DNA from 2 places in the Klebsiella sp. A52 genome. Region 1 is predicted to be linked to the other one. Evidence: predicted binding sites of a transcription regulator. Region 1 holds the regulator's gene; the other holds the start of a gene.
What was found. The regulator LexA, encoded in region 1, represses DNA repair genes until DNA is damaged. The targets are predictions, from matches to a motif close to TNCTGTATGTACATACAGNA.
Positions count from the first base shown of each region.

Region 2: sbmC (DNA gyrase inhibitor SbmC) is a predicted target of LexA. The motif match lies at 13,624-13,643, and genes of this name have one in related genera.

Region 1 covers NZ_CP074437.1:1,016,713-1,032,872, reverse strand. The annotation lists gene malK (maltose/maltodextrin ABC transporter ATP-binding protein MalK) at 1-63, shown strand, start outside; gene KGA69_RS04805 (maltoporin) at 163-1,461, shown strand; gene malM (maltose operon protein MalM) at 1,569-2,516, shown strand; gene ubiC (chorismate lyase) at 2,705-3,202, shown strand; gene ubiA (4-hydroxybenzoate octaprenyltransferase) at 3,215-4,084, shown strand; gene plsB (glycerol-3-phosphate 1-O-acyltransferase PlsB) at 4,136-6,559, opposite strand; gene KGA69_RS04780 (diacylglycerol kinase) at 6,690-7,058, shown strand; gene lexA (transcriptional repressor LexA) at 7,181-7,789, shown strand; gene dinF (MATE family efflux transporter DinF) at 7,860-9,185, shown strand; gene KGA69_RS04765 (CsbD family protein) at 9,361-9,570, shown strand; gene zur (zinc uptake transcriptional repressor Zur) at 9,651-10,166, opposite strand; gene KGA69_RS04755 (cupin domain-containing protein) at 10,281-10,769, shown strand; gene dusA (tRNA dihydrouridine(20/20a) synthase DusA) at 10,872-11,870, shown strand; gene pspG (envelope stress response protein PspG) at 12,012-12,254, shown strand; gene KGA69_RS04740 (quinone oxidoreductase) at 12,448-13,431, opposite strand; gene dnaB (replicative DNA helicase) at 13,484-14,899, shown strand; gene alr (alanine racemase) at 14,931-16,010, shown strand.
Region 2 covers NZ_CP074437.1:3,129,783-3,145,942, forward strand. The annotation lists gene hisC (histidinol-phosphate transaminase) at 1-437, opposite strand, end outside; gene hisD (histidinol dehydrogenase) at 434-1,738, opposite strand; gene hisG (ATP phosphoribosyltransferase) at 1,778-2,677, opposite strand; His leader region at 2,725-2,847, opposite strand; gene hisL (his operon leader peptide) at 2,823-2,873, opposite strand; gene KGA69_RS14740 (SDR family oxidoreductase) at 3,050-3,874, shown strand; gene KGA69_RS14745 (LysR family transcriptional regulator) at 3,912-4,793, shown strand; gene yoeI (membrane protein YoeI) at 5,030-5,092, shown strand; gene plaP (putrescine/proton symporter PlaP) at 5,082-6,440, shown strand; gene KGA69_RS14760 (ArsR/SmtB family transcription factor) at 6,545-6,856, opposite strand; gene fusA (elongation factor G) at 7,095-9,197, shown strand; gene sbcB (exodeoxyribonuclease I) at 9,236-10,657, opposite strand; gene KGA69_RS14775 (acyltransferase family protein) at 10,813-11,961, opposite strand; gene dacD (serine-type D-Ala-D-Ala carboxypeptidase DacD) at 12,348-13,514, shown strand; gene sbmC (DNA gyrase inhibitor SbmC) at 13,666-14,136, shown strand; gene KGA69_RS14790 (FUSC family protein) at 14,238-15,296, shown strand; gene KGA69_RS14795 (DUF496 family protein) at 15,465-15,788, shown strand; gene cobU (bifunctional adenosylcobinamide kinase/adenosylcobinamide-phosphate guanylyltransferase) at 15,961-16,160, shown strand, end outside.

The DNA.
Region 1 (16,160 bases):
TGCCATTTATTCCGTGAGGATGGCACCGCTTGTCGTCGGTTGCATAAAGAGCCGGGCGTATAAGGTTCCCCATTAAAAGAAGACGCGAACCCAGCGTGCAGCCAACCATGCGGCGGCCGACGGGGAAGTGTTCAAAGAAAAGCAATGATCTCAGGAGATAGAATGATGATTACTCTGCGCAAACTTCCACTGGCGGTAGCCGTTGCGGCGGGCGTGATGTCTGCCCAGGCGCTGGCTGTCGATTTCCACGGTTACGCTCGTTCCGGTATTGGCTGGACCGGCAGCGGCGGCGAACAGCAGTGCTTCCAGGCCACCGGCGCTCAAAGTAAATACCGTCTCGGTAACGAATGTGAAACTTACGCTGAACTGAAACTGGGCCAGGAAGTGTGGAAAGAGGGCGATAAGAGCTTCTACTTCGATACCAACGTTGCCTACTCGGTATCGCAGCAGAACGACTGGGAATCTACCAGCCCGGCCTTCCGTGAAGTTAACGTGCAGGGTAAAAACCTGATCGACTGGCTGCCGGGTTCAACCCTGTGGGCCGGTAAGCGCTTCTATCAGCGTCATGACGTTCACATGATCGACTTCTACTACTGGGATATTTCCGGTCCTGGCGCCGGTATCGAAAACATCGATCTGGGCTTCGGTAAACTCTCTCTGGCCGCCACTCGTTCTTCTGAATCCGGCGGCTCGGCAACCTATGCTGACCGCGATCCGCTGACTGGCGAACGCGTTTACGATCATCTGGTACCGAACGACGTCTTCGACGTGCGTTTAGCGCAGATGGAAACCAACCCGGGCGGTACGCTGGAGCTGGGCGTGGACTATGGTCACACCAACGTGCCGGATGACTATTACCTGCAGCCGGATGCATCGAAAGATGGCTGGATGTTCACCGCTGAACATACCCAGAGCATCCTGAAAGGCTACAACAAATTTGTTCTGCAGTACGCGACCGATGCCATGACCTCCAACGGTAAAGGCGTACCGCAGGGCGGCAGCATTAATAACGATGGTTCCATGTGGCGTGTGCTTGACCACGGCGCGGTCTCTCTGGCGGACGATTGGGACATGATGTACGTCGCCATGTACCAGGACGTCAACCTGGACAACAACAACGGTACCAAATGGTGGACCGTCGGCGTACGTCCTATGTACAAATGGACGCCGATCATGAGCACCCTGCTGGAAGTCGGCTACGACAACGTCAAATCGCAGAAAACCGGCGACAGCAACAACCAGTACAAAATCACCCTGGCGCAACAGTGGCAGGCGGGCGACAGCATCTGGTCCCGTCCGGCAATTCGTCTGTTCGCCACCTACGCGAAGTGGGATGAGAAGTGGGGTTACACCGATAGCGGCGTCGCCATGCGCGATACCTCTGGTACCGGTATCAACACTTCCAGCCGCGGCGACGACGATGAGTGGACCTTCGGCGCCCAGATGGAAATCTGGTGGTAATGCTATCCGCATCATGATGAGTAAAAGAGGGGCATCAGCCCCTCTATTTTCGGCCCAGCGCGCTATTGCCTGGCTAACGCTCGGCCATAGGAATTGAGGTGATAACAATGAATATGAAGAAAAGTCTCGTTGCCCTCTGCCTGTCCGCCGGCCTGCTGGCCAGCGTACCCGCAGTCAGTTTTGCTGATGTCAATTTCGTGCCGCAGAATACCTCTGCCGCGCCGTCCATCCCGGCCTCCTCGCTGCAGCAGTTGACCTGGACGCCGGTCGATCAATCGAAAACCCAAACCTCTAAAGTGGCGATCGCCGGCCAAACGTTGAATGTTCCCGGTATCGCCGGGCCGGTGGTGGCCTATAGCGTACCGGCCAATATCGGCGAGTTAACCCTGACGCTGACCAGCGAGGTCGACAAACAGACCAGCGTCTATGCGCCAAACGTGCTGATCCTCGATCAGAGCATGACGCCGTCCGCCTTCTTCCCGAGCAGCTATTTCACTTATCTGGAGCCGGGCGTGATGAGCGCCGACCGCCTGGAAGGGGTAATGCGCCTGACGCCGGCGCTGGGACAGCAGAAAATTTATGTGCTGGTGTTTACCACTCCGCAGGATCTGCAGCAGACCACCAAATTAATCGACCCGGCGAAAGCCTACGCGAAAGGCACCGGTAACGCGGTGCCGGACATTCCGGATCCGATCGCTAAACATACCACTGACGGCACCTTGAGCCTGAAGGTGAAAACGTCTTCGAGTTCCAGCGTGCTGGTGGGCCCGCTGTTTGGATCTTCCGGCCCGGGCCCGGTGACCGTCGGCAATACCGCGGCGCCGGTCTATAACGCCCCGGCCGCTGCGCCTGTTGTCGCGCCGGTCGCTGCCGCCCCTGCGGCGAAAAGCGAACCGATGCTTGACGATACCGAAACCTACTTCAACAACGGTATCAAGAAAGCGGTTAAACAAGGCGATATCGATAAAGCCCTTAAATTGATGAACGAAGCTGAACGTCTCGGCTCGAAATCTGCTCGTTCCACCTTTATCAGCAGTGTAAAAGGCAAGGGGTGACCGTCTCCCCACAATGCTGATGTTTAGGCACAGCCTTTAGGTGCGTCCGCCTGGACGCACTTTTTTTTCTCGCGCAGCGGCAACTGTTGCATGCCTGTTGCGCGGATGATCGTATATTGACGTTTGCCCGCCCTCAAAACGCTATTCTGCGATACAATGCCTGCACGTTTTGTACCGGAGAATCAGGCATGCCACATCCTGCGCTTACGCAACTGCGTGCGCTGCGCTATTTTGCCGCCATACCCGAGCTGGACGCGCCGCTGCGCGACTGGCTGTTGCTGGAAGACTCAATGACCAAGCGCTTTGAGCAACAAGGGAAAAAGGTCACCGTGACCATGATTAACGAAGGTTTCGTCGGGCGCGACGCGCTGGCGGGCGAAGAAGCCCTATTGCCGGAAGAAGCGCGTTATTGGCTGCGGGAAATCATTCTTTGCGCCGATGGCGAACCCTGGCTTGCCGGTCGTACCCTCGTGCCGGAATCGACGCTATGCGGCCCGGAATTAGCCCTGCAGCAGCTGGGGCAGACGCCGCTGGGCCGGTATCTGTTTACGTCGTCGACGTTAACCCGTGATTTTATTGAGATTGGCCGTAGTGCACAGCTGTGGGGGCGACGTTCCCGTCTCCGGCTGAGCGGCAAACCGCTGCTGCTGACAGAGCTTTTTCTGCCTGCATCGCCATTGTATTAAGAGGAAGAGAAAATGGAGTGGAGTCTGACGCAGAATAAGCTGTTGGCGTTTCACCGCCTGATGCGTACTGACAAACCAATCGGCGCGCTATTGCTGCTGTGGCCGACGCTGTGGGCGCTATGGGTGGCATCACCCGGGGTGCCGCCGCTGTGGATACTGGCGGTATTTGTCGCTGGCGTCTGGTTGATGCGCGCCGCCGGCTGCGTGGTGAATGACTATGCCGACCGTAAATTTGATGGTCACGTTAAGCGTACGGCTCGTCGCCCGCTACCAAGCGGCGAGGTCACGGAAAAAGAAGCGCGCATATTGTTCGCGGTACTGGTGGGGCTCTCCTTCTTGCTGGTGTTGACGCTCAATACCATGACCATCCTGCTGTCGGTTGCGGCGCTGGCGCTAGCCTGGGTCTACCCCTTTATGAAGCGCTATACCCATCTGCCGCAGGTAGTGCTGGGCGCGGCCTTTGGCTGGTCGATCCCGATGGCTTTCTCGGCGGTAAGTGAAGCGCTGCCGCTCAGCTGCTGGCTGATGTTCCTCGCCAATATTTTGTGGGCGGTAGCCTACGATACCCAGTATGCGATGGTCGATCGCGACGATGATGTCAAAATTGGCATTAAGTCGACGGCGATCCTGTTCGGTGAAAACGATCGTTTGATTATCGGTATTCTGCAGGTTGCCGTGCTGGTATTAATGGGCGCGGTGGGCTGGCTAAATGGGCTGAACTGGGAATTCTACTGGTCGCTGTTTATCGCGGCGGGATTGTTTGTCTGGCAGCAGAAGCTTATCTTCAAGCGCGAACGCGATAACTGCTTCAAAGCGTTTATGAATAATAACTACGTTGGGCTGGTGCTGTTTCTCGGTCTGGCGATGAGCTATCTGCAGTAAATCCTTCTTTCCCCGACTCGCGGCGCGAGCCGGGGAACAGAAGCCGCAACGTTATGCGTCGTCCTGAGCGGCGCTTTCAATCGTCAAACGTACATCCGACGTAATCAAATCCGCCAGCATCTGGTAGACCTTCAGGGTCTCTGCCGGCTCGGCATCGCCGGTATCGCTGATGTAGCCTTCGTCACGCAGGGTCAGCACCAGAGTACTGAACACCGCCTTATCGAAGAACTCCGGCGCGTTGATACCGTGCAGTACCGACAGACGCTGCGCCATGGTGCGGCTTTCTTTCTCAAGCGTACTGCGGTTGATGGACGGGTTGGCGCTCAACAACCAGAAGGTGATCGCGTAGCGCTGTAACGTCTCGCGCGCGCCGGCGGCCAACAGCTGCAGGGAACGAGAGTGCGCCGGGTTGACGCTCATCTCATCGCCATTCAGCACCACCAGGCCCTGACGCTGCATCTCTGCCATCAGCGCATCGATAACGCCCGCCAGCTCCTCTTTTTCCCAGCGCAGGAACAGCTCGGCTTTCAGGAACGGATAGAACATCTCGACATGACGCAGCACTTCGCTACGGGTGATGCGGCGATGTTGGGTCACGATAGCGGCCAGCAGCGACGGCATCACCAGCATATGGGCGATGTTGTTGCGATAGTAGGTCATCAGCACCGCCTGCTCGCGCGGCAGGATGATGATATCGCCGATGGTGTCTTTCTCGACTTCGAACTTGTTCATCTGCAGTGCGTGGTCGATAAGCTCGCCGGCGGAAGCCGTCGGCGCGGTCGAATCGGTGGAGTACGGCACGTTACGCAGCAGGTCGAGGTAGCAATCCAACTGCTGGGTCAGCTGCTCACGGGTCAAAGAACGCTGACGCGACGCCAGAAGCGCCGTACAGCACAGGTTCATGGCGTTGGCCGCCCCGGCATTGTTGATGCGCACCATCAGATCGGCGGCGATATTATTCACCGTCGGCGTCAGCCAGGAAGGGCGGACAGCTTCGATAGGATCGATGGCTTCGCGCCATTCCGGCACGTGCTGATTGAGGTAGGTCATCAGCGGCAGCGGTTCGCCGAAGTTAACGTAGCCCTGGCCGAGATTACGCAGTTTGCTGAGGCCGCGCACCATCTGCGGCAGGCTCTCTTTTTCTTTTGTCGCGCCGCGCAGCTCTTTGGCGTAGGTACCGACTTCCATCACGTGCTCGTAGCCGATATAAATCGGCACCAGGGTGATGGGGCGGCTACCGCCGCGCAGCATTGCCTGGATAGTCATCGACAGGGTGCCGGTTTTCGGATCCAGCAGACGGCCGGTACGGGAACGCCCGCCTTCGACGAAGTATTCCACCGAATAGCCACGGCTGAACAGCTCGCCAAGATATTCGCGGAATACCGTGGAGTAGAGCTTGTTGCCCTTAAAGGTACGGCGAATAAAGAAAGCGCCCAGACGGCGGAAAATCGGCCCGGCCGGCCAGAAGTTGAGGTTTATGCCGGCGGCGATATGCGGCGGCACCAGCCCCTGATGATAAAGCACATAAGAGAGCAGCAGGTAGTCCATGTGGCTACGGTGACAGGGCACATAGACAATCTCATGGCCGTCATGCGCCAGCTGGCGTACGCGCTCGGCGTTATGCACGTTAATCCCCTGATACAGACGGTTCCAGGTGAAGCCGAGAATACGGTCAGTCAGGCGGATCATTTCATAAGAGAAGTTAGCGGCAATCTCTTCCATCAGCGCGATGGCGTTCTGCTGGGCCTTCTCGTGAGAAATCTTCTTGCTGCGCGCTTCATCTTCTACCGCGCGGGCGATAGCTTTCGATGCCAGCAGCTTATTGAACAGATCCTGGCGGGCAGGGAGACGCGGGCCGACGGCGGCCAGACGTTGACGGGCGAAGTGCATACGCGCCACGCGGGCCAGCTTCTGGGCGATGATTTTATCGGTACCGTGCTCATCCGCCATGCGGCGCAGAGAGACAGAAGGCGAGAAACGCACGAAGCTATCGCGGCCAAGCCAGGAGACGGCGAAGAATTTCTGAATACCGTTAAGCATGCGTAGCGGCGGATTCTCTTCGCCTTTTTCGCGACCCGGGGCGCGGCCGAACATCACCGAGACCGGCACCATTTGCACGTCGAGATCGGGATGATTACGGTGCAGATCCAGGTAGTCGTGGAACAGCTTAATGGACTCCTCTTTCGGCGTGTAGTAGGTAAACACGCGCGGGCCGCCGTGGATGAAAACGTAGCGCGGCAGCAGGGTGCCGTCGATTTCCAGCGGTTCAAAAGGGTCGGGTAAGTCATGCGCCAGGCACTGGGCGCGCAGGGTCAGCAGGTCCGCCTTGGAGTTATAAGGCAAGACGTACATTATCGGACGCGAGGTATCGAGCCCTAATTCCTGAGCAGGTTCTGCCGGAATAGACTTGCTTTTTACCAGCACCCGTAATGGTAAATTCAGTAATTTATAGTAAATTCGTTGCCAGCCGGACATAAACGATGTGAAGCCTCTGGTTAATCATGCAAATGCGCGGCAAGAATAACAGAAAGCGTACAAAATTTCCGTTGTCACACGGCAAACACGTACACTCAGCGACGTCATTTACATTAAAAGGTTCTTTTTGATGGCCAATAATACCACTGGGTTAACCAGAATCATTAAAGCAGCAGGTTATTCCTGGAAAGGTTTCCGCGCGGCGTGGGTGAACGAAGCCGCTTTCCGCCAGGAAGGCGTCGCCGCCATTGTGGCCGTGGCGATAGCCTGCTGGCTGGATGTCGATATCATTACGCGAGTCCTGCTCATTGGCTCGGTCCTGTTAGTGATGATAGTCGAAATTCTTAACAGCGCGATTGAAGCGGTGGTTGACCGTATCGGGCCTGAGCATCATGAGCTTTCCGGGCGCGCCAAGGATATGGGCTCGGCGGCGGTACTGCTGGCGATAATCATCGCGTTGATCACCTGGACTATGCTGTTGTGGTCGCATTACCGCTAAGTCTTGTCGGCAACGCTCGCAAAACGCAAAGAATCTCCTGATTTTTATATGATATGTGGTTCCAAAATCACCATTAGCTGTATATACTCACAGCATAACTGTATATACACCCAGGGGGCGGAATGAAAGCGTTAACGACCAGGCAGCAAGAGGTGTTTGATCTCATCCGGGATCACATCAGCCAAACGGGCATGCCGCCGACGCGTGCGGAAATTGCTCAGCGCTTGGGGTTCCGTTCCCCAAACGCGGCGGAAGAACACCTCAAAGCGCTGGCGCGTAAAGGCGCGATTGAAATCGTCTCCGGCGCTTCACGCGGCATTCGTCTGCTGACGGAAGAAGAACACGGACTGCCGCTGATCGGCCGCGTCGCCGCAGGCGAACCGCTGCTGGCGCAGCAGCATATTGAAGGTCACTATCAGGTTGACCCGGCGATGTTTAAACCAAATGCCGACTTCCTGCTGCGCGTTAGCGGGATGTCGATGAAAGACATCGGTATCCTCGACGGCGATCTGCTGGCGGTGCATAAAACTCAGGACGTGCGTAACGGCCAGGTCGTCGTCGCGCGTATCGATGAAGAAGTCACCGTAAAACGTCTGAAAAAGCAGGGCAACGTCGTTGAACTGCTGCCGGAAAACAGCGAGTTTTCCCCGATCGTCGTCGATCTGCGCCAGCAGAGCTTCACCATTGAAGGTTTGGCCGTCGGCGTGATCCGTAACGGTGAGTGGCTGTAACTCCCGTCCTAACGCAGCGTCATCATGATGCATGACGCTGCGATGTTCCTCCTCTGTCTGGTCCCTCTGCATGCTGCTCAACGCCGCCGATAAAGCACTGTGGCGCCTCGCGCTACCGATGATTTTCTCGAACATTACCGTTCCGCTGTTGGGGCTGGTCGATACCGCCGTTGTCGGCCATCTTGATAGCCCCGTATACCTTGGCGGCGTCGCCGTCGGCGCGACGGCCACCAGTTTCCTCTTTATGCTGCTGTTGTTCCTGCGAATGAGCACCACTGGCTTAACCGCTCAGGCCTACGGCGCCAAAGATCCGCAGCGGCTGGCGCGCGCTCTGGTGCAACCGCTGATCCTGGCGCTGGCCGCCGGGCTGCTCATTGTTCTGTTCCGCATGCCGCTCATTGACCTCGCGCTACATATTGTCGGCGGCAGCGAGGCGGTACTGGAGCAGGCCAGGCGGTTCCTCGAAATCCGCTGGCTCAGCGCCCCGGCGTCGTTGGCTAACCTGGTGCTGTTAGGGTGGCTGCTTGGCGTGCAGTACGCCCGCGCCCCGGTGATCCTGCTGGTGGTCGGCAACTTGCTGAATATCGTGCTCGACCTGTGGCTGGTAATGGGGCTGCATATGAACGTGCAGGGGGCGGCACTGGCGACGGCGCTGTCGGAATACGCTACCTTTATCATCGGCCTGCTAATGGCGAAACGGGTGCTGGCGCTGCGCGGCGTGACGCTTGCCATGTTGAAGGAAGCCTGGCGCGGCAATATGCGGCGCCTGCTGGCGCTTAATCGCGACATCATGCTGCGTTCGCTGCTACTGCAGCTCTGCTTTGGCGCCATCACCGTCTTCGGCGCCCGTCTGGGCAGCGACGTGGTGGCGGTCAATGCGGTACTGATGACCATGCTGACCTTTACCGCTTACGCGCTGGACGGTTTTGCCTATGCCGTCGAAGCCCATTCCGGACAGGCTTACGGCGCGCGTGACGGTAGCCAACTGCTGGAAGTCTGGCGCGCGGCCTGTCGGCAGTCGGGAATGGTCGCGCTGGCGTTCGCGTTAATCTACAGCGTGGCCGGTGAGCATATCATCGCGCTATTGACCTCTATCCCATCATTGCAGCAGCTGGCCGACCGCTATCTGTTCTGGCAGATGATCCTGCCGGTGATTGGCGTCTGGTGTTATCTGCTGGATGGCATGTTTATCGGCGCAACGCGCGGCGCGGAGATGCGTAATAGCATGGCGGTGGCCGCCGCGGGATTTGCGGTGACGCTGCTCTCTGTGCCCGTGCTCGGCAACCACGGCCTGTGGCTGGCGCTGGCCGTGTTCCTAGCTTTGCGTGGGCTTTCGCTGGCGCTCATCTGGCGCCGCCACTGGCAGCGTGGCACCTGGTTTAATTCACCCTCCTGAATGCAAATATCCCGGCCGAGCGCAGCGCGAGCCGGGAAAATTCTCCCAGCGTGTTCAATTGGCCTGATGGTTAAAAATTCCGAATAACTAATCGGTGTCAGCATTGTCATCTATAGTTATTACCATGTCCGGAACAAAACGGGCTGTTAACCCACCGAATCATGAGGACGTAATGATGAATAAAGACGAAATCAGCGGTAACTGGAAACAGTTGAAAGGTAAAGCCAAGGAACAGTGGGGTAAACTGACCGATGACGATATGACGGTCATTGAAGGGAAGCGCGATCAGCTAGTCGGTAAAATTCAGGAACGTTACGGCTACGCGAAAGATCAGGCCGAAAAAGAGGTGTCTGACTGGGAGCGTAAGAACGATACGCGCTGGTAGCAAATGTGGTTTTGACCCCCTGTTTATGCCTGTCTAACGGCATAGTGATATGCCGTAGCTTCCCGCTGATGTCGCCCGACTCAGCGGGCTTTCTTTTTAATCTGGATGGTATGATCGTGATGACAGTGTTCGCGGGCGCTGCACGCTTCGACTTCCACGCAGGCAGCGCACAGGCCGTGCGCTTCAATCACATTATGCCGTAGAGCGAAGCCCATTCTGGCCGCCAGCGTATGCATAATATCTTCTACGCCTTCCGCACACTCTTCTTTGACCACGCCGCAGCGATCGCAGATAAACATCGCCGAACTGTGGGTCGGCTGATCGAAAAGGTGGCACAGTACATAGCTGTTGGTCGATTCCACTTTGTGCACAAAACCTTGCTCCAGCAGAAACTCCAGCGCGCGATAGACCGTGGGCGGCTTCGCCTGCGGCTCTTTTTCTCGCAGCAGATCCAGCAGATCGTAGGCGCTAATCGCCCCTTGCTGCAGGCTCATCAGACGCAACACTTCCAGACGCTGCGGGGTCAGGCGTACGCCACGTTGCACGCAAAGCTTTTCAGCCTGCGCTAACATTTCTTGCGAAGTGGTGTTATCCATGAGCATCCTCTGGTTGCGTGATGTTGAAACTGTTACTTTATCACGAACCAGGTAAAACGCCGAGATCCTGCAAGCTTTGCTATACCTGATGTATCTCATTTTCGGGAGAAAACGATGAAACGACCTGATTGCATTCGACATTGGCGCGAACTGGAAGGTGCGGATGATTCCACCTACCCCGATAGTCACGAGCTGTTTTCTATTGGCGCGCCTCTTGCCCGCGGCCTGCGGCTAAATCGGCTGGGCATCCATCATGAACGCTTACCGCCGGGGCGCAGAACCTCTTATCCACATGCGGAAAGCGATGAAGAAGAGTTCATCTACGTGCTGGAAGGCTTTCCGGAAGTCTGGATCAATGGCTATCTATGGAAGCTGGAGCCGGGCGATAGCGTCGGCTTTCCGGCGGGGACTGGCGTGTGTCATACCTTCCTGAATAATACCGAGCAGGAGGTGCGGCTGCTGGTCGTTGGCGAGGCGAATAAAAAACACAACCGCATCTACTATCCGTTGAACCCAGGCTATGCCGCGACTCGCCAGGATCGCTGGGTGGATCACCCTCCGCAGTTCTTTGGCCCGCACGACGGCAAACCGCGGAAAATATAGGCCGCATTTTGACCATGGCGCGTGGCGTTCGACGTTATGCGCCGTGGTTGGTGTTTGTGCTATAGTAGCGCCCCTTTTTACCCGGATGCTTATTTATTCGCCATGATGCCAGAATCCACATCTACCGCTTTTGCTGCCCACCGTTTTTCTATCGCGCCCATGCTCGATTGGACCGACAGACATTGCCGCTACTTCCTGCGTCTGCTGTCGCGCCATACTCTGCTGTACACCGAAATGGTCACCACCGGCGCGATAATTCACGGTAAAGGCGACTACCTGGCCTATAGCGAAGAAGAACATCCGGTAGCGCTGCAGTTGGGCGGTAGCGATCCTGCGGCGTTGGCGCAATGCGCGAAGCTCGCCGAGGCGCGCGGCTACGACGAGATTAACCTCAACGTCGGCTGCCCCTCTGACCGCGTGCAGAACGGGATGTTTGGCGCTTGTCTGATGGGTAACGCCGCGCTGGTGGCGGACTGCATCAAAGCGATGCGCGACGTGGTGTCGATCCCGGTAACGGTAAAAACCCGTATTGGCATTGACGATCGGGATAGCTATGAATTCCTGTGTGATTTCATTGAGACCGTCTCCGGCAAAGGGGAGTGTGAAATGTTCATCATTCACGCTCGTAAAGCCTGGCTTTCCGGCCTGAGTCCGAAAGAGAACCGCGAAATTCCGCCGCTGGATTATCCGCGCGTCTGGCAACTGAAACGTGATTTTCCGCATCTGACGATGGCGATTAACGGCGGAATTAAATCTCTGGCAGAGGCTAAACAGCAGCTTGAGCATATGGACGGCGTGATGGTGGGGCGTGAAGCCTATCAAAACCCGGGTATTCTGGCTTCTGTGGATCGCGAGATTTTCGGCGTCGACGGCGCGGATGCCGATCCGGTGGCGGTGGTGCGCGCAATGTACCCCTATATCGAGCGAGAGCTCAGCAACGGTACCTATCTTGGCCATATCACCCGCCATATGCTGGGATTGTTCCAGGGGATCCCCGGCGCGCGTCAGTGGCGTCGCTATCTGAGTGAAAATGCCCACAAAGCGGGCGCTGATATCAACGTGCTGGAACACGCGCTGAAGCTGGTTGCCGATAAGCGTTAAACTTTTCGCTAAAAACTGGTCTATTTCGCCACGCCCTACAGCACTGCTGCGGGGCGTTTTGTTTTAATTCAATGAGTTATACCTGGCATGATTCTTGAAATAGCCAATCAGCTATCTGGTTATTTATTTCGGGAGAAGACCATGCTGGAACTCTTATTTGTTATTGGCTTTTTTGTCATGTTGCTGGTCACCGGCATCTCGCTGCTTGGCATTATTGCCGCGCTGGTCGTCGCCACCGCGCTGATGTTCTTCGGCGGCCTGTTCGCATTAATGTTTAAGCTGCTACCCTGGTTGCTGCTGGCGGTGGCCGTCGTATGGGTTATTCGGGCGATAAAATCGCCGACCACAACCCGCTATCGCCGCGAAGATCGTTGGCGCTACTAAGCCATCATTTTGGGGATTGAGCGGTGTGTCACAACCTGAGTAATTTTGCATAAAACAGCGTAGGCATTGCGTATTAAATCTGTCACTATTAGCGCGATAACGAATTCATCGTGCTGTACCCTACATACAGCCGAACAAAAAAAGTCAGGGCCTCCGTCAGGAGGCCCTAAACTTTTCTGGCGATCTCATCCGGTTACGGTAACAGCAGGCTCGAGCCTTCGGTCACCCGGCTTTCCAGGATCTCATGCGCGCGTCTGGCGTCACGCAGGGCGTATTTCTGATTATCCGCCACATCGACTTTGATCACGCCGCTGGCGATCAGCGAAAATAGCTCGTTGCTGGCTTCCGTCAGCTCTTCCCGGTTGGTGATGTAGCCTTGCAGAGAAGGGCGGGTCACATACAGCGATCCTTTCTGATTGAGGATACCCAAATTCACGCCGGTTACCGGGCCAGATGAATTGCCGAAGCTGACCATCAGCCCACGCCGCTGAAGACAATCGAGCGAGGCCTCCCAGGTATCTTTACCCACGGAATCGTAAACCACGGCGACTTTTTTGCCGCCGGTTAGCGCCTTGACGCGCTCGGCAATATTCTCTTCGCGATAGTTAATGGTTTCCCAGGCGCCGGCCTGCCGGGCGCGCTGCGCTTTTTGCTCGCTTCCGACGGTACCGATAAGTTTCGCCCCCAGCGCTTTCGCCCACTGGCAGGCAATCAGCCCCACGCCGCCCGCCGCCGCGTGGAACAAGAAGGTTTCATTGGCTTGTATTTCATAGGTTTTGCGCAGCAGATACCAGACGGTCAGCCCTTTAAGAAACGAGGCGGCGGCCTGCTCAAAGGAAATCGCATCCGGCAAAATTGCCGCTTTGTCGGCATGCACGTTATGCACCGAACTATAAGCGCCAAGCGCGGACTGGGCGTATACCACGCGGTCGCCAACGTTGATATGTTTAACCCCGCTGCCGATTTTACTCACGATACCGGCGGCTTCGGTTCCCAGTCCGCTCGGCAGCGAGGGCGGTGGATACAGGCCGCTGCGGATGTAGGTGTCGATATAGTTGATACCGATAGCTTTGTTTTCTACCTGGATTTCGTGTTCGGCAGGATCGTTGGGGGTAAACTCAACCGCATGCAGAACCTCGGGGCCTCCATGCGCGGGAAATTCAATTCGTGTTGCCATGTGAACTCCTTTATAATTTTGTGTCTCTCATTTACAGGTAACTCCATTCACTATGGCAGGAAATAAACCCTTCAACAAACCACAGACAGAACCTCGCGAACGCGATCCGCAGCTCGCAGGGTTGAAAGTCCCGCCGCACTCGATTGAAGCGGAACAGTCGGTGTTGGGCGGTTTAATGCTGGATAACGAGCGCTGGGACGACGTCGCCGAAAGGGTGGTGTCGGAAGATTTCTATACCCGTCCGCATCGTCATATCTTTACCGAGATGGCGCGCCTGCAAGAGTCAGGCAGCCCGATTGATCTGATAACCCTCGCGGAATCGCTGGAGCGTCAGGGGCAACTGGATAGCGTCGGCGGCTTCGCCTACCTGGCCGAACTCTCCAAAAATACGCCAAGCGCGGCGAACATCAGCGCGTATGCCGACATCGTACGCGAACGCGCGGTAGTGCGTGAAATGATTTCGGTGGCCAACGAGATCGCCGAAGCCGGTTTCGACCCCCAGGGGCGCACCAGCGAGGACCTGCTGGATCTGGCGGAATCCCGGGTATTTAAAATTGCCGAAAGCCGGGCCAATAAAGACGAAGGGCCGAAGAACATTGCCGATGTGCTCGATGCCACCGTCGCCCGTATTGAACAGCTGTTCCAACAGCCGCATGATGGCGTCACCGGGGTGAATACCGGCTATGACGACCTCAATAAAAAGACCGCCGGGCTACAGCCTTCGGATCTGATTATCGTCGCCGCGCGTCCGTCGATGGGTAAGACGACATTTGCGATGAACCTCGTGGAAAACGCGGCGATGCTGCAAGATAAGCCGGTGTTGATCTTCAGTCTGGAGATGCCATCCGAGCAGATCATGATGCGTACTCTGGCCTCGCTATCGCGCGTCGATCAGACCCGTATCCGTACCGGCCAACTGGACGATGAAGACTGGGCGCGGATCTCCGGCACAATGGGTATTTTGCTGGAAAAACGGAACATCTATATCGATGACTCCTCCGGCCTGACGCCGACGGAAGTGCGTTCGCGCGCCCGGCGTATCGCCCGCGAGCACGGCGGTATCGGTCTTATTATGATCGACTACCTGCAGCTGATGCGCGTACCGTCGCTCTCTGATAACCGTACCCTGGAAATCGCCGAAATCTCCCGTTCCCTGAAGGCGCTGGCAAAAGAGTTGCAGGTGCCGGTGGTCGCGCTGTCGCAGCTGAACCGCTCTCTGGAACAGCGTGCCGATAAACGCCCAGTCAACTCCGACCTGCGTGAATCTGGCTCTATTGAACAGGATGCCGACTTAATCATGTTCATCTATCGTGATGAGGTTTATCACGAGAACAGTGATTTAAAAGGTATTGCTGAAATTATCATTGGTAAACAACGTAACGGCCCGATCGGTACGGTACGACTGACCTTTAACGGCCAGTGGTCGCGTTTCGATAATTATGCCGGTCCTCAGTATGACGATGAGTAAACCTCCGTCAGTCTTTTTTTAAGGAATTCAAATGCAAGCGGCAACTGTAGTTATCAACCGCCGCGCTCTGCGACACAACCTGCAACGCCTGCGTGAACTGGCTCCCGCCAGTAAACTGGTTGCGGTGGTGAAAGCGAACGCCTACGGACACGGCCTTCTAGAGACCGCGCGAACGCTGACCGACGCCGATGCCTTCGGCGTCGCCCGCCTGGAAGAGGCGCTGCGCCTGCGTGAAGGGGGCATTACCCAACCGATATTGCTGCTGGAAGGCTTCTTTGAAGCGGCGGATCTGGCGCTGATTTCCGCGCAGCGCCTGCACACCGTGGTACATAGCCCGGAACAGCTGGCGGCGCTCGAACAAGCAGAACTGGCCGAACCGATTACCGTCTGGATGAAGCTGGATACCGGTATGCATCGCCTTGGCGTACTGCCGGAACAGGCCGAAGCGTTTTATCAGCGGCTAAGCCGGTGCAAAAATATCCGCCAGCCGGTGAATATCGTCAGCCATTTCGCTCGCGCCGATGAGCCTGAATGCGGCGCGACCGAGCGTCAGCTGGATATTTTCACCACCTTTACCGAAGGTAAGCCGGGGCTGCGTTCTATTGCCGCCTCGGGCGGGATCCTGCTGTGGCCGCAGTCGCATTTCGACTGGGCGCGGCCGGGCATCATTCTCTACGGCGTTTCTCCGCTGGAGAATCACTCTACCGGTGCGGACTTCGGCTGCCTGCCGGTCATGTCGCTGACCTCCAGCCTGATTGCGGTGCGCGAGCATAAAGCCGGGGAGCCGGTGGGCTACGGCGGCACCTGGATTAGCGAGCGCGATACCCGCCTCGGCGTCGTGGCGATGGGCTATGGCGATGGCTATCCACGCGCTGCGCCCTCCGGCACGCCGGTGCTGGTCAACGGCCGCGAAGTGCCGATTGTCGGCCGCGTGGCGATGGATATGATTTGCGTCGACCTCGGCCCTCAGGCGCAGGATCAAGCCGGCGATCCGGTTGTGTTATGGGGAGAAGGGCTCCCCGTTGAGCGCATCGCGGAAATAACGAAAGTGAGTGCTTACGAACTTATCACTCGCCTGACCTCCAGGCTGGCTATCCGTTACCTCGACTAACTACGGTCAGTGGCATATTTCCCCGATTACGCTACGCTTATCGGGGTAATGAGCAGGGGCGGCGCGCGGCGTCGCCCATGTTTGCAGCGATCTTTGTCGATAACTTACCAACATCCCCTCGACCTTCCCCAACTTCCGGTTTATTGTGTA
Region 2 (16,160 bases), 2.1 Mb from region 1:
ACTTTCACGCCGGTGAGATTCGCTTCGATACCCGGCAAATCGAGCTGCCAGTCGGCGAGCGTCGGCACCGTACGGCACTCAACGCCGATGGTTTCGGCGCTGACGCTGTACATGCCGTAGGTTGGCGGGCAATAAAGGACAGCGTCCTCGCCCGGTTCGCAAAAGGCGCGGATCAGCAACTCGATGCCTTCGTCAGCACCGCGGCTCACCAGTACCTGTTCTGGTTTTACGCCGGCATATTGCGCGTAGTTTTCGATAACCGCCTTCGGCTGTGGTTCTGGATAGCGGTTTAATGTCTGTTCGGTCAACTGGAATTCCACGGCGGTGGGGAATTCGTTGGCGTTCAGCCACACGTCGCCTTTCCCCCCAAGACGGCGGGCGGATTGATACGGCGTCAGCGCGCGGATATTGGCGCGGGCTAAGTCTTCAATGCTCATGCTTGCTCCTTAAGGGCGGCTACGCGCAGCGTTACGGCGTTTTTGTGGGCGGTCAGCAGTTCGGCTGCGGCCAGGATCTCGATAGTCGGGGCGAGGGCGGCGAAGCCTTCACGCGTCAGTTCCTGTACGGTCATGCGCTTTTGAAAATCCGCCAGACCGAGGCTGGAACAGGTCGCGGTGTAGCCGTAGGTCGGCAGCACGTGGTTGGTGCCGGAGGCGTAATCACCTGCCGATTCTGGCGACCAGTCACCGAGGAATACCGAACCGGCGCTGGTGATACCGTCAACTAGTTCACGGGCGTTACGGGTCTGGATAATCAGGTGCTCCGGTCCGTACTGATTTGAGATCTCTACACATTGGGCGAGATCGCGGGCGACAATAATACGGCTGGCGGAAAGCGCTTCACGCGCGGTTTCGGCACGCGGCAGGGCCGCTAGCTGACGTTCAACCGCTGCGGCGACCCGGGACCCCATGTCGGCGTCCGGGGTCAGCAAGATAACCTGGGAATCCGGGCCATGTTCCGCCTGGGAGAGTAAATCGGAGGCGACGAAATCCGGCGTCGCGCCGCTGTCGGCAATCACCAGAACTTCCGACGGGCCAGCGGGCATATCGATAGCCGCGCCGTCAAGGCGCTGGCTGACCTGGCGTTTGGCCTCGGTGACGAAGGCGTTGCCAGGGCCAAAGATTTTAGCGACTTTCGCCACCGATTCCGTGCCGAAGGCCATTGCCGCGATAGCCTGCGCGCCGCCGACGTTAAAGATATTACGCACGCCGCAAAGCTGCGCCGCATAAAGGATTTCATCGGCAATCGGCGGCGGCGAGCACAGTACCACTTCCTGACAGCCGGCAATGCGCGCCGGTGTGGCGAGCATCAGCACCGTTGAAAACAGCGGCGCCGAACCGCCCGGAATATATAAGCCGACGGAAGCGATAGGGCGGGTAAGCTGCTGGCAGCGAACGCCGGGTTGGGTTTCAACATCGACAACCTGCAACTGCTGCGCGTTGTGAAAGGTCTCGATATTGTTGACCGCCACCGCCATCGCTTGTTTGAGCTCGTCGCTGAGGCGCGCGCCGGCGGCAGCAATCTCTTCGTCAGACACTTTGAGCGCTGTGACGGTGGTGTTATCGAATTTGGCGCTATATTCGCGTAAGGCGGCATCGCCATTCTCTTTTACGTTAGCGAGGATCCCGGCTACCGTTTTGCTGATGCTCTCAGAAGCTGAAATCGCCGGGCGCATTAATAGTTGTTGCTGTTGTGCGGCGCTGCAGCTATTCCAGTCGATAATGGTATTGAAGCTCATGGTCATTTCCCCTGTTTGTCCCGTAAACGAATTGCTGGATTACTCCATCATTTTCTCTATCGGTAGCACCAGAATAGAACTGGCGCCCAGCGCTTTCAGTTTTTCCATGGTTTCCCAGAACAGGGTTTCGCTGCTGACCATGTGCATCGCTACCCGCTGTTTGTCTCCTGCCAGCGGCAGAATAGTTGGCCGCTCTGCGCCCGGCAGCAGCGCCACCACTTCTTCCAGCCGTTCGGTCGGTGCGTGCATCATGATGTATTTCGATTCGCGGGCCTGGATAACTCCCTGAATACGGGTCAGCAGACGGTCGATCAGTTGCTGTTTCGCATCGTCCATCTCACCGTCGCGCTGGATCAGGCAGGCTTTGGAACGATAAATCACTTCAACTTCGCGCAGGCCGTTGGCTTCGAGGGTTGCGCCGGTAGAAACGAGATCGCAGATGGCATCGGCAAGGCCAGCGCGTGGGGCGACTTCGACGGAGCCGTTCAGCAGACAGGATTTAAAGGAGATACCTTTCTGATCGAGATAGCGCTTTAACAGGTGTGGGTAAGAGGTGGCGATGCGTTTACCGTCCAGCGCCGCCGGGCCATTCCAGTTTTCATCCACCGGTGTCGCCAGCGACAGGCGGCATCCGCCAAAATCGAGACGGCGCAGGGTGAAATAGCGCGGGTCTTCGCCCTGCGCGCGGCGGCTCAGCAGCTCTTCTTCCAGCACGTTCTCGCCGATAATGCCAAGGTCGACAACGCCGTCCATCACCAGCCCCGGAATATCGTCATCGCGAACGCGCAGAATGTCGATCGGCATGTTTTCCGCAAGGGCGATCAGACGCTGGGTGTGCAGGTTGACTTTAATGCCGCAACGGCCGAGCAGTTCGCGTGAATCTTCACTCAAGCGGCCTGATTTCTGAATAGCTATGCGTAAACGGGTGTTGTCTAACATTGTTGTTTTCCTCTGAATACCTGTCTGAATCTGTCCGAATTCGGTCCAAAAAAAAGCCCCCGGAAGTGAATCTTCCGGGGGCTCTCTTTGCGTTCATGCACCACTGGAAGATCCAAACGTCTTCCAGCACACATCGCCTGAAAGACTAGTCAGGATGATGGTGATGATGGTGGTTTTTAAATTGAACGCTGTTCATAAAATTCTCTTTGAATGACTATGCATTTGATGTCTTTTAACCTAAACCAGTTCCGGCGCATAAAGCAAGCCCTTTTTTCCATCATTAATTCATTTCATATTCGTCGAACAAATTGTCAGGTCTCGCAGGCTGGCGTAGCCTAGTATCAGCACAGCGAATGAGTCAGGAGCCAGGGTATGAAAAAGGTCGCGATTGTCGGATTAGGGTGGCTGGGCATGCCGCTTGCGTTGTCATTGCGCGCGCGTGGTTGGCATGTCACCGGCAGTAAAACGACGCAGGATGGCGTAGAGGCGGCGCGGATGTGCGGTATTGAAGGATATCCGCTGCGTCTTGACCCCCAGCTGATCTGTGATGCTGAGGATCTGGACGCGATGATGAACGTCGATGCGCTGGTCATCACGTTACCAGCGCGGCGCACGGGCCCCGGGGAAGATTTCTATCTACAGGCGGTGCAGGAGATTGTCGATACCGCGCTCTCGCGGCATATTCCACGCATTATTTTTACCAGTTCGACCTCGGTTTATGGCAATACTGAAGGGACGATGAAGGAAAATTCGCCGCGCGATCCGCAAACCGCCAGCGGCAGGGTTCTGAAAGAGCTGGAGGACTGGCTGCATGCGTTGCCGGGTACCTCGGTGGATATTCTGCGTCTCGCCGGGCTGGTGGGGCCTTCTCGCCACCCGGGGCGTTTCTTTGCCGGTAAATCGGCTCCGGATGGGCAGCACGGGGTCAATCTGGTGCATCTGCAGGATGTTATTGCCGCGATTGAGTTATTGCTTCAGGCTCCGAAAGGCGGACACATCTATAATATATGTGCGCCAATGCATCCGGCGCGAGGTGTCTTTTATCCGCAGATGGCCCGTGAACTTGGGCTGCCGTTACCGGTATTTACCGATAACCCGGAAGGCGGTAAAGGTAAAATCATTGATGGCAACCGGATCTGCTATGAGCTTGGCTTTGAATACCAGTACCCCGATCCGCTGGTGATGCCGATGGAGTAACCACCAGCAGGCATTCGCGTACCGTAAGGGGGGGGCGATGAAACCACTGCTGGATGTCCTCGTTATTCTTGATGCCTTAGAAAAAGAGGGGAGCTTTGCCGCGGCCTCGGCAAAGCTCTATAAAACCCCCTCGGCGCTGAGCTACACCATCCATAAACTAGAAAGCGATCTAAATATCCAACTGCTGGATCGTAGCGGCCATCGGGCGCGCTTTACTTGCACCGGGCAGATGCTGTTGGAAAAGGGGCGTGAGCTACTTCATACCGCTCGTGAACTTGAGCTGCAGGCTATCAGGTTACATCAGGGCTGGGAAAATACCCTGACCATCAGCGTCGATATGACTTTTCCTTTCTCTCTTTTAACTTCACTCATGGAACAGTTTTATCAACAGCACAACGTGACCCGTTTGCAATTCACCAATGCTGGAGGTTGGGATGCTCTGGTGGCAGGCGAGGCCGACATGGTGCTGGGCGCGCTTAACGAGCCGCCAACGCTGGTGGGTTATGGTTTTAGTCTGCTTGGCGAGCTGGATCTGTGTTTTGTGGTCGCGATTAATCATCCGCTGGCGCAGGCTAAGGAACCGCTGAATTTGCGGGTGTTACAGCGATATCGGGCGATTATCTGCGATGCCGGTTTGCTGCAAAGCGAAAAGCAGGAGAGTGTGACGGTTTTTGATATGAACGGCCTGTTGGAGCTGGTATGCGCCGGGCTGGGCTGGGCCTACTTGCCGCGTTATCTGGCTAAGGCCTGGCTGGAGAAGGGCAAATTGGTCGAGAAACGCATTACCACACCCGCGCGGCTGCATCGGGCATGGATTGGCTGGAATGAAGACGTTTTTGGCCTTGCCGCGCAATGGTGGTTACAAGCGATATTAGCAAATAGTGCTATTCGTCAGATCTACAATACTAAAATAGTATGAATATTAGGCGGTTAGAATTCTTAGCCTATTAATAAACCTTACAACATCTTGTCATTAAGCCAGAAGTTGTTGCAAAATACGCAGCCTGAAAACCAGAGACTAGCCGACGCTTTTTTTAAAGTGTCGGTTATTTTTTTGGTCGAAAGACACATCATTCAATACCAAGAGGCCGGGCTTCGTACCGGATAGATATTTACTAAAAACCGACAGTCGTTGTCGCTGAGGAATAGAAAGAAATGGGGCAATTTTTTGCTTACGCGCTGGCCTTCGCCGTAAAAGGGGATAACTATGTCGCATAACGCTACTCCAAATACCTCTCGCGTGGAATTACGTAAAACCCTTACGTTAGTTCCGGTTGTAATGATGGGCCTGGCCTATATGCAGCCGATGACGCTGTTCGATACGTTCGGTATCGTCTCTGGTATGACCGACGGCCACGTGCCGACGGCCTACGCCTTTGCGTTAATCGCTATTCTTTTTACTGCGCTGAGCTATGGGAAGCTGGTACGCCGCTATCCTTCCGCGGGTTCAGCGTATACCTACGCCCAGAAATCCATTAGCCCGACCGTTGGCTTCATGGTGGGTTGGTCCTCTCTGCTCGACTACCTGTTCGCGCCGATGATCAATATCCTGCTGGCGAAAATCTACTTTGAAGCGCTGGTGCCTTCGATTCCGTCGTGGGTGTTTGTTATCGCGCTGGTCGCGTTTATGACCGCCTTTAACCTGCGCAGCATCAAGTCCGTCGCCAACTTCAATACCGTTATCGTGGTGTTGCAGGTGGTACTGATTGCCGTGATCCTCGGCATGGTGGTGTATGGCGTATTTGAAGGCGAGGGCGCCGGTACGCTGGCCAGCAGCCGTCCGTTCTGGTCCGGCGATGCGCACGTTATCCCGATGATTACCGGGGCGACGATACTCTGCTTCTCATTTACCGGCTTTGACGGCATCAGCAATCTGTCTGAAGAGACCAAAGATGCAGAACGCGTTATTCCGCGCGCTATCTTCCTGACTGCGCTGATTGGCGGCCTGATCTTCATTTTTGCTACCTACTTCCTGCAGCTGTACTTCCCGGATATCTCGCGCTTTAAGGATCCGGATGCCTCACAGCCTGAAATCATGCTGTATGTGGCAGGTAAAGCCTTCCAGGTGGGCGCGCTGATCTTCTCCACTATCACCGTGCTGGCTTCCGGTATGGCGGCGCACGCTGGCGTTGCGCGCCTGATGTACGTAATGGGCCGCGATGGCGTATTCCCGAAAAGCTTCTTCGGCTACGTGCATCCGACCTGGCGCACTCCGGCGATGAACATCATCCTGGTTGGCGCGATCGCGCTGCTGGCGATTAACTTTGACCTGGTAATGGCGACCGCGCTGATTAACTTCGGCGCGCTGGTGGCGTTCACCTTCGTTAACCTGTCGGTTATCTCGCAGTTCTGGATCCGCGAGAAACGCAACAAGACGCTGAAAGACCACTTCCAGTATCTGTTCCTGCCGATGTGCGGCGCTCTGACCGTAGGCGCGCTGTGGGTTAACCTGGAAGAGAGCTCGATGATCCTGGGTCTGATCTGGGCCGGTATCGGTCTGATTTACCTGGCGTGCGTAACCAAAAGCTTCCGCAACCCGGTACCGCAATACGAAGACGTTGCGTAATCACGCTTTATGCTAACAAAAGCCGGGGGGAAACCTCCGGCTTTTTTGTTTCTGGCGTCCGCTGAATATCCCCGGTGGCGGCCGGGGGGCAGGGGATGGAGCGCTTACTTCTCCTGTCGCATCACGTTAAGCAGCGTATCCAGCAGTCCTGGAAAGCGGGCATCCAAATCGTCGCGGCGGAGCGAAATTAAGTTTTCCCGCCCCTGAGGACGTTGCCAGATCACGCCGCTGTCGCGCAGTACCCGCCAGTGGTGAGTCATGGTGGATTTAGCGATATCTTCTTTGCGTAGCGCGTTACAACTCTGCTCGCTGCCGTCGGAGAGCGTGCGAATGATTTCCAGCCGCAAGGGGTTACCCAGGGCAAAAAGGACATTTTCCAGGCGAATTTGTTCACGTTCGGGGTGATTGGCGATCATAATATTCCTGTGTCGGCGGTTGTGCTGTTTACGCGAACAGCAGTCCGTATCGGCGGCTGGCGGCTAATATACCCAAACTCCTTTTCTTGCGCCACGCGCGCCGTCGCAACCTGACCGATAACAGTGATAGAGAAAACAGTTCGAATATACTCGTACAGTTGTACTATTATAGATGCCGTAAACCTAACCGCGGCGGATTTAGCCGCTCATTGACAGTCAAAATGACTAAGGACGCATCATGCCCCGACCCATCCCCCTCGAACGTTATCGCAACATCGGTATCTCCGCGCATATCGATGCCGGTAAAACCACCACCACTGAGCGCATTCTGTTTTACACCGGAATGAGCCATAAGCTGGGTGAAGTACACGATGGCGCGGCAACTACCGACTGGATGGCGCAGGAGCAGGAACGTGGGATTACCATTACTTCCGCAGCGGTAAGCTGTTTCTGGCCCGGGATGGACCGCAGCTTTGAGCCCCATCGTATTAATATCATTGATACTCCGGGGCACGTGGACTTCACTATCGAAGTAGAACGCTCGATGCGCGTGCTGGACGGCGCGGTGATGGTCTATGACTCGGTCGGCGGCGTGCAGCCGCAGTCGGAGACCGTCTGGCGGCAGGCCAACAAGTATCATGTACCGCGACTGGCTTTCGTCAACAAAATGGACCGCCCGGGCGCCGATTTCTTCCGCGTGGTGCAAATGATGATCGACCGCCTGAAGGCCAATCCGGTGCCGATTGTGATCCCCATTGGCGCCGAAGAACATTTCACCGGCGTCGTTGACCTGATAAAGATGCGGGCCATTCAGTGGGATGATGCAACGCAGGGGATGACGTTCAGTTACGCGCCTGTACCTGATGACCTGCTGGCGACGGCCCGGCAGTGGCGGGAAAAAATGGTCTCGGCCGCGGCGGAAGCCAGTGATGAGCTGATGGATAAATATCTTGAGAGCGGTGAACTGAGCGAAGCGGAAATTGTGGCCGGACTACGTAAACGCACGGTCAGCGGCGAGATCCAGCCGGTGCTCTGCGGTAGCGCTTTTAAAAATAAAGGCGTACAGAGGATGCTCGACGCGGTCGTTGAATTCATGCCGTCGCCGCTGGATATTCCGGCTATTCAGGGTATTGATGACAAGGGGCAACCGGCGGAACGTCACCCGAGCGACGATGAGCCGCTGTCGGCGCTGGCGTTTAAACTCATGACCGATCCCTACGTCGGCCAGTTGACCTTCATTCGCGTCTATTCCGGGACGTTGAAAAAGGGCGATGCGGTTTTTAACCCGGTGAAGGGCAAGAAAGAGCGTATCGGGCGTATCGTGCTGATGCATGCCAACGATCGCCACGAAGTCGACGAGTTGCACGCCGGCGATATTGCCGCCTGTGTTGGTCTAAAAGATGTCACGACGGGCGATACGCTATGCGATCCGGATGCGGTCATCACTCTCGAGCGCATGGAGTTCCCGGAACCGGTCATTTCGCTGGCGATTGAACCGAAGACTAAGGCCGACCAGGAGAAAATGGGCATTGCGCTGCAGCGGTTGGCTTCCGAGGATCCGTCGTTCCGCCTGCACACCGATGAAGAGTCCGGACAGACGATTATCTCCGGGATGGGGGAGTTGCATCTGGAGATTATCGTCGACCGTATGAAACGCGAGTTTGGCGTTGAGGCGAATATTGGCCGTCCGCAGGTTACCTATCGGGAAACCATCCGTAAAACGGTGAAGGATGTGGAAGGTAAATTTGTGCGTCAGTCCGGCGGTAAGGGGCAGTATGGGCACGTCGTGCTGACACTGGAGCCATTGGCGGCGGGGAGCGGCTTTGTATTTGAAGATGCCACCAAAGGTGGGGTGGTACCGCGTGAATACATCCCTTCTGTGGAGAAAGGGCTGCGTGAAGCGATGGGCGCCGGCGTGCTGGCGGGCTATCCGGTCGTCGACGTTAAAGCGACTCTGACGTTTGGTTCGTATCATGACGTCGATTCGTCCGAGATGGCTTTCCGTATGGCGGCAATTTTCGGCTTCAAGGAAGGGGCGCGAAAAGCGGACCCGGTGATCCTGGAGCCGGTGATGCACGTCGAGGTGGAGACGCCGGAAGAGTACGCGGGGAATATTATGGGCGATCTCTCTTCCCGTCGCGGGATGGTGCAGGGGATGGAGGAGCGTTTCGGTAGCCAGATTATTCGTGCCGATGTGCCGCTGGCCGAAATGTTCGGTTATTCTACTACGCTGCGCTCGATGTCGCAGGGCCGCGCGACCTATAGCATGGAGTTCCATCATTACGCGGAAGCGCCGCGTAACGTGGCCGACGATATCATCGCCAGCCGCGCGAAAAGTTAAGTCAGTATTCCCGGGCTACGGTTACGGCCTGGCCCGGGTTAAACGATTTCCTGCGCATATTGCCACAGCGCTTTCAACAGGGCCTGTTTTTCACTATCGTCAGCGTACTGTTGATACAGCAACTGCAGTTCATCGGCATAGGCCTGCAAAAATTCCGGCGTAAAGACGTTACGGCGGTGCTCTAACCAACGCTGCTGTTCGTTTTCATCAAGCGTACCGGGGAAGTTACGCGCGCGGTAGTTAAACAGCAGGCGTTCAATGCGTTTATCAGCAAAGGTAATATCCAGCGCCGGCAGATTTCGGGGTTCGGTTTCCAGCACAATTTTCATCGCCGCGCGATCGGCATCGCTAAAGAATCCGTTGTAAAGTTGGGCGTCAACATTATCCGATGGCGTGAACGGTTCGGCTTCGGCATATAGCGCGACTACCTTTTCGCGTACCTGCGGATTTGCGCGCAGCAGTTGGGCGTTCTCCAGGCAGCGCTGAATATTAATACCTAAACGGTCGGCATCCTGCGGGCGCAACGTATTGGCCTGCGCCAGCACCGGGCATTTATTTAAATGCACCAGCTTAATTGGCGCTGCCGGTAAATCACCGAGTTCATCTCGTGGAGTATACAGGCGTTCGCGCAGTGTATCGGCATCGAGCTCCAACAACGGCGACATATCCCCCGCCAGATCAACCATAATCACCGCATTGCGGTTATCCGGATGCCAGGCTAGCGGCGCGACCAGGCTGGTGTTGCCGCGGGCGGCGCCGAACATACCGGAAACGTGGACTAGTGGTTTTAACTGCGGCACGTCGATCAACGTCGCCAGCTTGCGTTTATTACGATGACTGTACAGATATTCAAACAGACGCGGCTGATGGGTTTTCACCAGTTTCGCCATCGCGATGGTGGCGTACACATCGGCCATCGCATCGTGGGCATTACTATGCTCAATACCGTTTGCGACGGTCAGATGCTCAAGGCGGAAGCTTGGCAGTCCTTCTTCGTTATCCGGCCAGTTGATACCTTCCGGACGCAGGGCATAGCAGGCGCGCATTACATCCAGCAGATCCCAGCGCGAATTATCATGCTGCCAGCTCCAGGCATAGGGATCGTAAAAGTTGCGATAAAAAATATTGCGGCTGACTTCGTCATCAAAGCGGACATTGTTATAGCCGACGATACAGGTTTTCGGCACCGTGATCAGATCGTTGATGCGGCGGGCGAAAGCGGCCTCGTTGTCACCTTTGGCCAGCGCTTCCTGTGGCGTAATACCGGTAATCATTACCGCCTGCGGCTGCGGCAGATAGTCGTCCGCAGGCTTGCAGTAGAAGACTTCCGGTTCGCCAATGACATTCAGATCGCTATCGGTGCGGATGGCGGCGAACTGCGCCGGTCGGTCGAGCGAAGGGCTGGTACCGAAGGTTTCGTAGTCGTGGAAGAGGAAGGATTGTTGTTCGCGGTCAGCCATAATTGAAATGTAATCGCTCTGATAATCTATTTGATAGCCTGATTTTCCCTTATTAACATTGAAGGCGCAACTAAAGTTTGTCGCGGTTTTTAATGTCGTGGCGATATTATTTTTAAATAATATCGCCACGACCTCACATTGTTTATAGCCGTTGTTTAAGCCGCTTCATTCACTTTTATGCTGTTAGGCTTAATAATTTTACGACCCAGTGCAATTCCTCTCTTCTCAATGTATTTGTATAGATTTATGGCAATGCTATAAGTTATTGGTAAAATTATCACAGCAGCAATAACAAAACGGAGCAATGCAGGAAGTTGCACGTAGGACTGATGTTGAACAAGCCATCCAATCATCGGAATAACAATCATCAAATGCAACAGATATACCGAATATGATACGTCACCGAGGAACTGACTGAAGCGGGCGGAAAGTAACTTTCTGCTAAAGAAGACAATACCTTTTAGTGGCGATTTATCGCTATGAGGCATCAGAAGAATCGACATCCCAAGGATTATCATAACCTCAATGATCATACGGATAGGTGAAGTAAAGTAACCCATCAAAAATGCAGCGAGTGGAGAAAGTAATGCAACCATAACGTAGATCTTACGGTTCTCTGCTACGGCTTTATAGAGCAACATTCCTGATATAAATAAAGGTAGCTTGAATAAAATCATCGAGGGCATCGGGAATGCTGCGAAATATCCAGGGAAAATAAATGCAGCCATTACGCACATTACAATCAATGCCAGGCAAGTCCTAATGAAACCAATCCCCATGACCAGCATCATGATAAACGGGAAAAGGGCATAGTATTGCATTTCAAGCCCAATACTCCAGTCAGGAAGGACTGTCCTGAATGAATAATAAGGAAGGAAACCAAAGGTGAATGAGATGTGCGTTAACACGTTCGCCATTGATGAGTCGGTATATCTCGCGGTCTCAGTTTGCGTTTCAGGCCATGCCAGCGCGATAGCATCCCGGTAGTGACCAAAGGTTTCACCGAAAATAAATGCCACAATTAGAAGGAGATAATAAAGCGGAGCGATTCGGAAAAAGCGCCTTGTCCAAAATGAAATTACCGTTTTAACGGACATCCAGGGTTCGACGTGCTGCCTTTCAATGTAATTTTTAGCCATCAGATAACCGGACAGCAAAATGAAAAGATCGACGCCAAAATCCGGGTTGCTCAGGATAGGGATGTTGCATCGTGTCAAAATACAAATGTGACCGAGCAGGACCCACAAGGAAGCGTAGCCTCGTAAGCCATCAAGCTCAGGAGACCAGTTTTTATTCTGGCTCATCGTTACACCAATGAATATGTTTGTGAATTAGATGTTAATAGATAATATATGATCAGTTGAAATGTCTACATAGGAATTGTTTATGGAAAGTATTTAAGAATAACCTCATGAAGGTTTTTCATATTAATTTTTTATGACATGCATTTTTAGGTTTTTTCTTAATTACTTTTTGTGTTTGAGTGTTTTTAAATCCCATGCTAATTATGGGTGTTAATAGCCTCGTTAAAATAAATGGCGTTATATTAGATAGGTTAGTTGTTATGCTTTTTATTCATTATGAGCATCGATAAATCTACCATGTCATATTTTCTTGCAATTTAACCCTGATCTCTCAGGCGAACTTCCGTAAAAAGGACGGCGAATCTGTAAATCTTGAGGATATGCCGTTGAAAGGCCGTTTTTTATTTGCTGTAACTTTGCTCGCTTCGAGCGTTTCCTGCGCATTTGCCGCTGCTGATTTGCCCGTCACCGTGACGCCGCCTTCGATCCAGGCCGGTTCCTGGGTGCTGATGGACTACACTACCGGTCAAATCCTGACCGCCGGTAACGAACACCAACAGCGTAACCCCGCCAGCCTGACCAAACTGATGACCGGCTACGTCGTCGACCGCGCCATCGACAGCCATCGTATTACCTTTGATGATATGGTCACCGTCGGCAAAGACGCCTGGGCCAAGGGCAATCCGGTGTTTAACGGTTCTTCGCTGATGTTCCTTAAAGCGGGCGATCGCGTTAGCGTCCGCGATCTTAGCCGCGGACTGATCGTCGATTCCGGTAACGACGCCTGCGTCGCACTCGCTGACTATGTCGCCGGCGGTCAACCGCAGTTCGTCGCGCTGATGAATAGCTACGTTGAAAAATTGCATTTGAAAGACACCCATTTTGAAACCGTCCATGGACTCGACGCGCCAGGTCAGCATAGCTCCGCCTATGATTTAGCGGTGTTGTCGCGGGCCATTATTCACGGCGAGCCGGATGTCTATCATATGTATAGCGAAAAAAGCCTGACGTGGAACGGTATCACCCAGCAGAACCGTAACGGTTTGCTGTGGGACAAAACCATGAATGTCGATGGTCTGAAAACCGGCCATACCTCAGGAGCTGGTTTCAACCTTATTGCCTCTGCGGTCGATGGACAGCGTCGTTTGATTGCCGTGGTGATGGGGGCCGATAGTCCAAAAGGGCGAGAAGAGCAGGCGGCTAAGCTGTTGCACTGGGGCCAACAGAATTTTGACACCGTCCAGGTGCTACAAAAAGGTAAGCAGGTTGGCGTCGAACATATCTGGTATGGCGACAAAGAGCAGATCAAGCTCGGCACCGATCAGGACTTCTGGCTCGCGATCCCGAAATCTGAAGTTCCACGTATCAAAGCAAAATATGTACTGGATACTAAGGATCTGGAAGCGCCTATCGCCGCTAACCAACGCGTGGGCGAAATCTCGCTTTACGATGGCGACAAAGTGGTCGGTCATTGGCCACTGGTGACGCTTGAAAGCGTTGGCAAGGGCGGGATGTTTTCCCGTCTGAGCGATTATCTGCATCACGGCATTTAATCTCCGCACCCATGGGCCCGCCGCGCTCTGCGGCGGGCTTCATTCATTTCGCGCTTGTGGCGACTCTGTGAATCCGCGCACATACTGTTGTTCATCCGCCTGCTAAATTTGATGTATATTTATACAGTATTCTATCAACACTGGAGGTGCTATGAACTACAGCATTCAATCTCTCGACGCCCGCAAGATTGCCGGGTTTCATATGGTTGGCCCGTGGGAGCAGACCGTAAAGCAGGGGTTTGAACAACTGGCGGCGTGGGTCAGTCACCACCAGGTGCCGGCTCTGGAGTGGGTGGCGGTTTATTACGATAATCCGCAGCAGGTGCCCGCGGAAAAACTGCGTTGTGACACCGTTGTTACCGTGGCGGATGATTACGTCATCCCGCCGAATAGCGAAGGAGTCATCCTCACCGCGATTGCCGGCGGCGACTACGCCTGCGCCAGCGCGCGGGTCATTAACCATGATTTCTCCACGCCGTGGCTGCAGTTCTTTGACAGCCTGCTGCAGAGCAGCGATCTTCAAATTGCTGATAAACCCTGTTTTGAAATCTACCTTAACGACGGCAACCAGGACGGTCACTGGGATATTGAGATGTATGTGGCGGTGAATCGCGTCGGCTAATAAACCTTTATCCCTGATTTTGACAAGGTTTCTTACACTAGCTCAGTGCGCTTGCGAAAAAAGCGGCTACAATTGGCTTTTTCTGTTTGCCGGAGCAGGCCGTGCGCGCTGATAAATCACTTAAGCCATTTGAGATCCGACTGTATCGTCATTACCGAATTGTGCACGGTATCCGCATTGCGCTGGCTTTTGTTCTGACCTTCTTGCTGGTGCGTCTGCTGAACGTGCCGGAGGGCACCTGGCCTTTGATCACCCTGGTGGTGGTGATGGGGCCTATCTCTTTCTGGGGCAATGTGGTGCCGCGGGCCTTCGAACGTATTGGCGGCACTATCCTCGGTTCGGTATTGGGGCTGGTAGCGCTCAAACTCGAACTTATCTCACTGCCAATTATGGTGCTGTGGTGCGCGGTGGCGATGTTCCTCTGCGGCTGGCTGGCGCTCGGCAAACGGCCCTACCAGGCGTTGCTGATCGGCATTACGCTGGCGGTGGTGGTGGGCGCGCCGCCGGGCGATATGAACACCGCGCTGTGGCGAAGCGGCGATGTCATCTTCGGTTCACTGTTGGCGATGCTGTTTACCGGTATCTGGCCGCAGCGGGCGTTTTTGCACTGGCGCATCCAGATGGCGAATTATGTCACAACGTTTAATCGGCTGTATCAGGCCGGTTTTTCGCCGAATCTGGTTGAGCGCCCGCGGCTGGAAAAACATCTTCAGAAAGCGCTCAATGACGTGGTGAAAATGCGTGGGTTGATAACCCCGGCCAGCAAAGAAACGCATATTCAGAAAGCAATCTTCGAAGCCATCCAGACCGTCAGCCGTAATCTGGTATGCATGCTGGAACTGCAAATCAACGCTTATTGGGCCTCTCGTCAGGGCCATTTTGTGATGCTTAACGCCCAGACTTTGCGCGAAACCCAACGGATGACCCAGCAAACGTTGCTGACTATCGCCCATGCCCTGTATGAGGGAAACCCGCAGCCGGTTCGCGCCAACACCGAGAAGCTCAACGAGATCGTGGTCGAGTTGCGACAGCTTATCAAAGAGCATCAGGACGATAATCTGTCGGAAACGCCGATTCACGGCTATGTTTGGCTGACCATTGAGCTGGCGCGCCAGCTTGAGCTGCTGTCGCACCTTATTTGCCGCGCGCTGCGCAAATAAAAGGCAGATACGTGCGCGAAGTGAACAGGTTGCTTCGATTCAGCAACATTTAGGGTTATGATAAACGCAAAGGAAAAAACATTGTCATCAGCGACTGCTAGCAGTTATGTTAGCCCTATAGGGCAGTCGCTTTAGCGAATCCGAATCTCAAATATTAGGGGTGTAAAAATGGAAACAACTAAGCCTTCTTTCCAGGACGTTCTGGAGTTTGTTCGTCTGTTCCGTCGTAAGAACAAACTGCAGCGTGAAATTCAGGACGTTGAGAAAAAGATCCGTGATAACCAGAAGCGTGTCCTGCTGCTGGACAACCTCAGCGATTACATCAAGCCGGGTATGAGCGTTGAAGCCATTCAGGGTATCATCGCCAGCATGAAAACCGACTACGAAGACCGCGTTGACGATTACATCATCAAAAACGCCGAGCTGTCGAAAGAGCGTCGCGATATCTCCAAAAAACTCAAAGTGATGGGTGAAGCCAAAGTCGGCGAATAAACTACCCACTTCTTCCGGCGGCATTGCAGGCCGCCGGATTCCTCCATCTTCCCGCCTTAAACCTCCGTATAAGCATCGCCCTTTAAGCCGACAGTTTGTTATACTGCCGCCGTGAACTTATTGATACCGGAAGGGTTTATCACATGCAGTCCCAGCTTCAGGTACCGCCGCGATGATACTAATTACCGGCGGCGCGCGTAGCGGCAAAAGCCGTCACGCCGAATCTTTACTCCAATCCTGCGCGTCGGTGCTCTATATCGCCACTTCAGCCGTTATTGACGATGAAATGGCCGCACGCATTCAACATCACCGTAATAGCCGTCCGGCGCACTGGCGTACTGCAGAGCGCAGCCGTGACCTGGCGCCACTCAT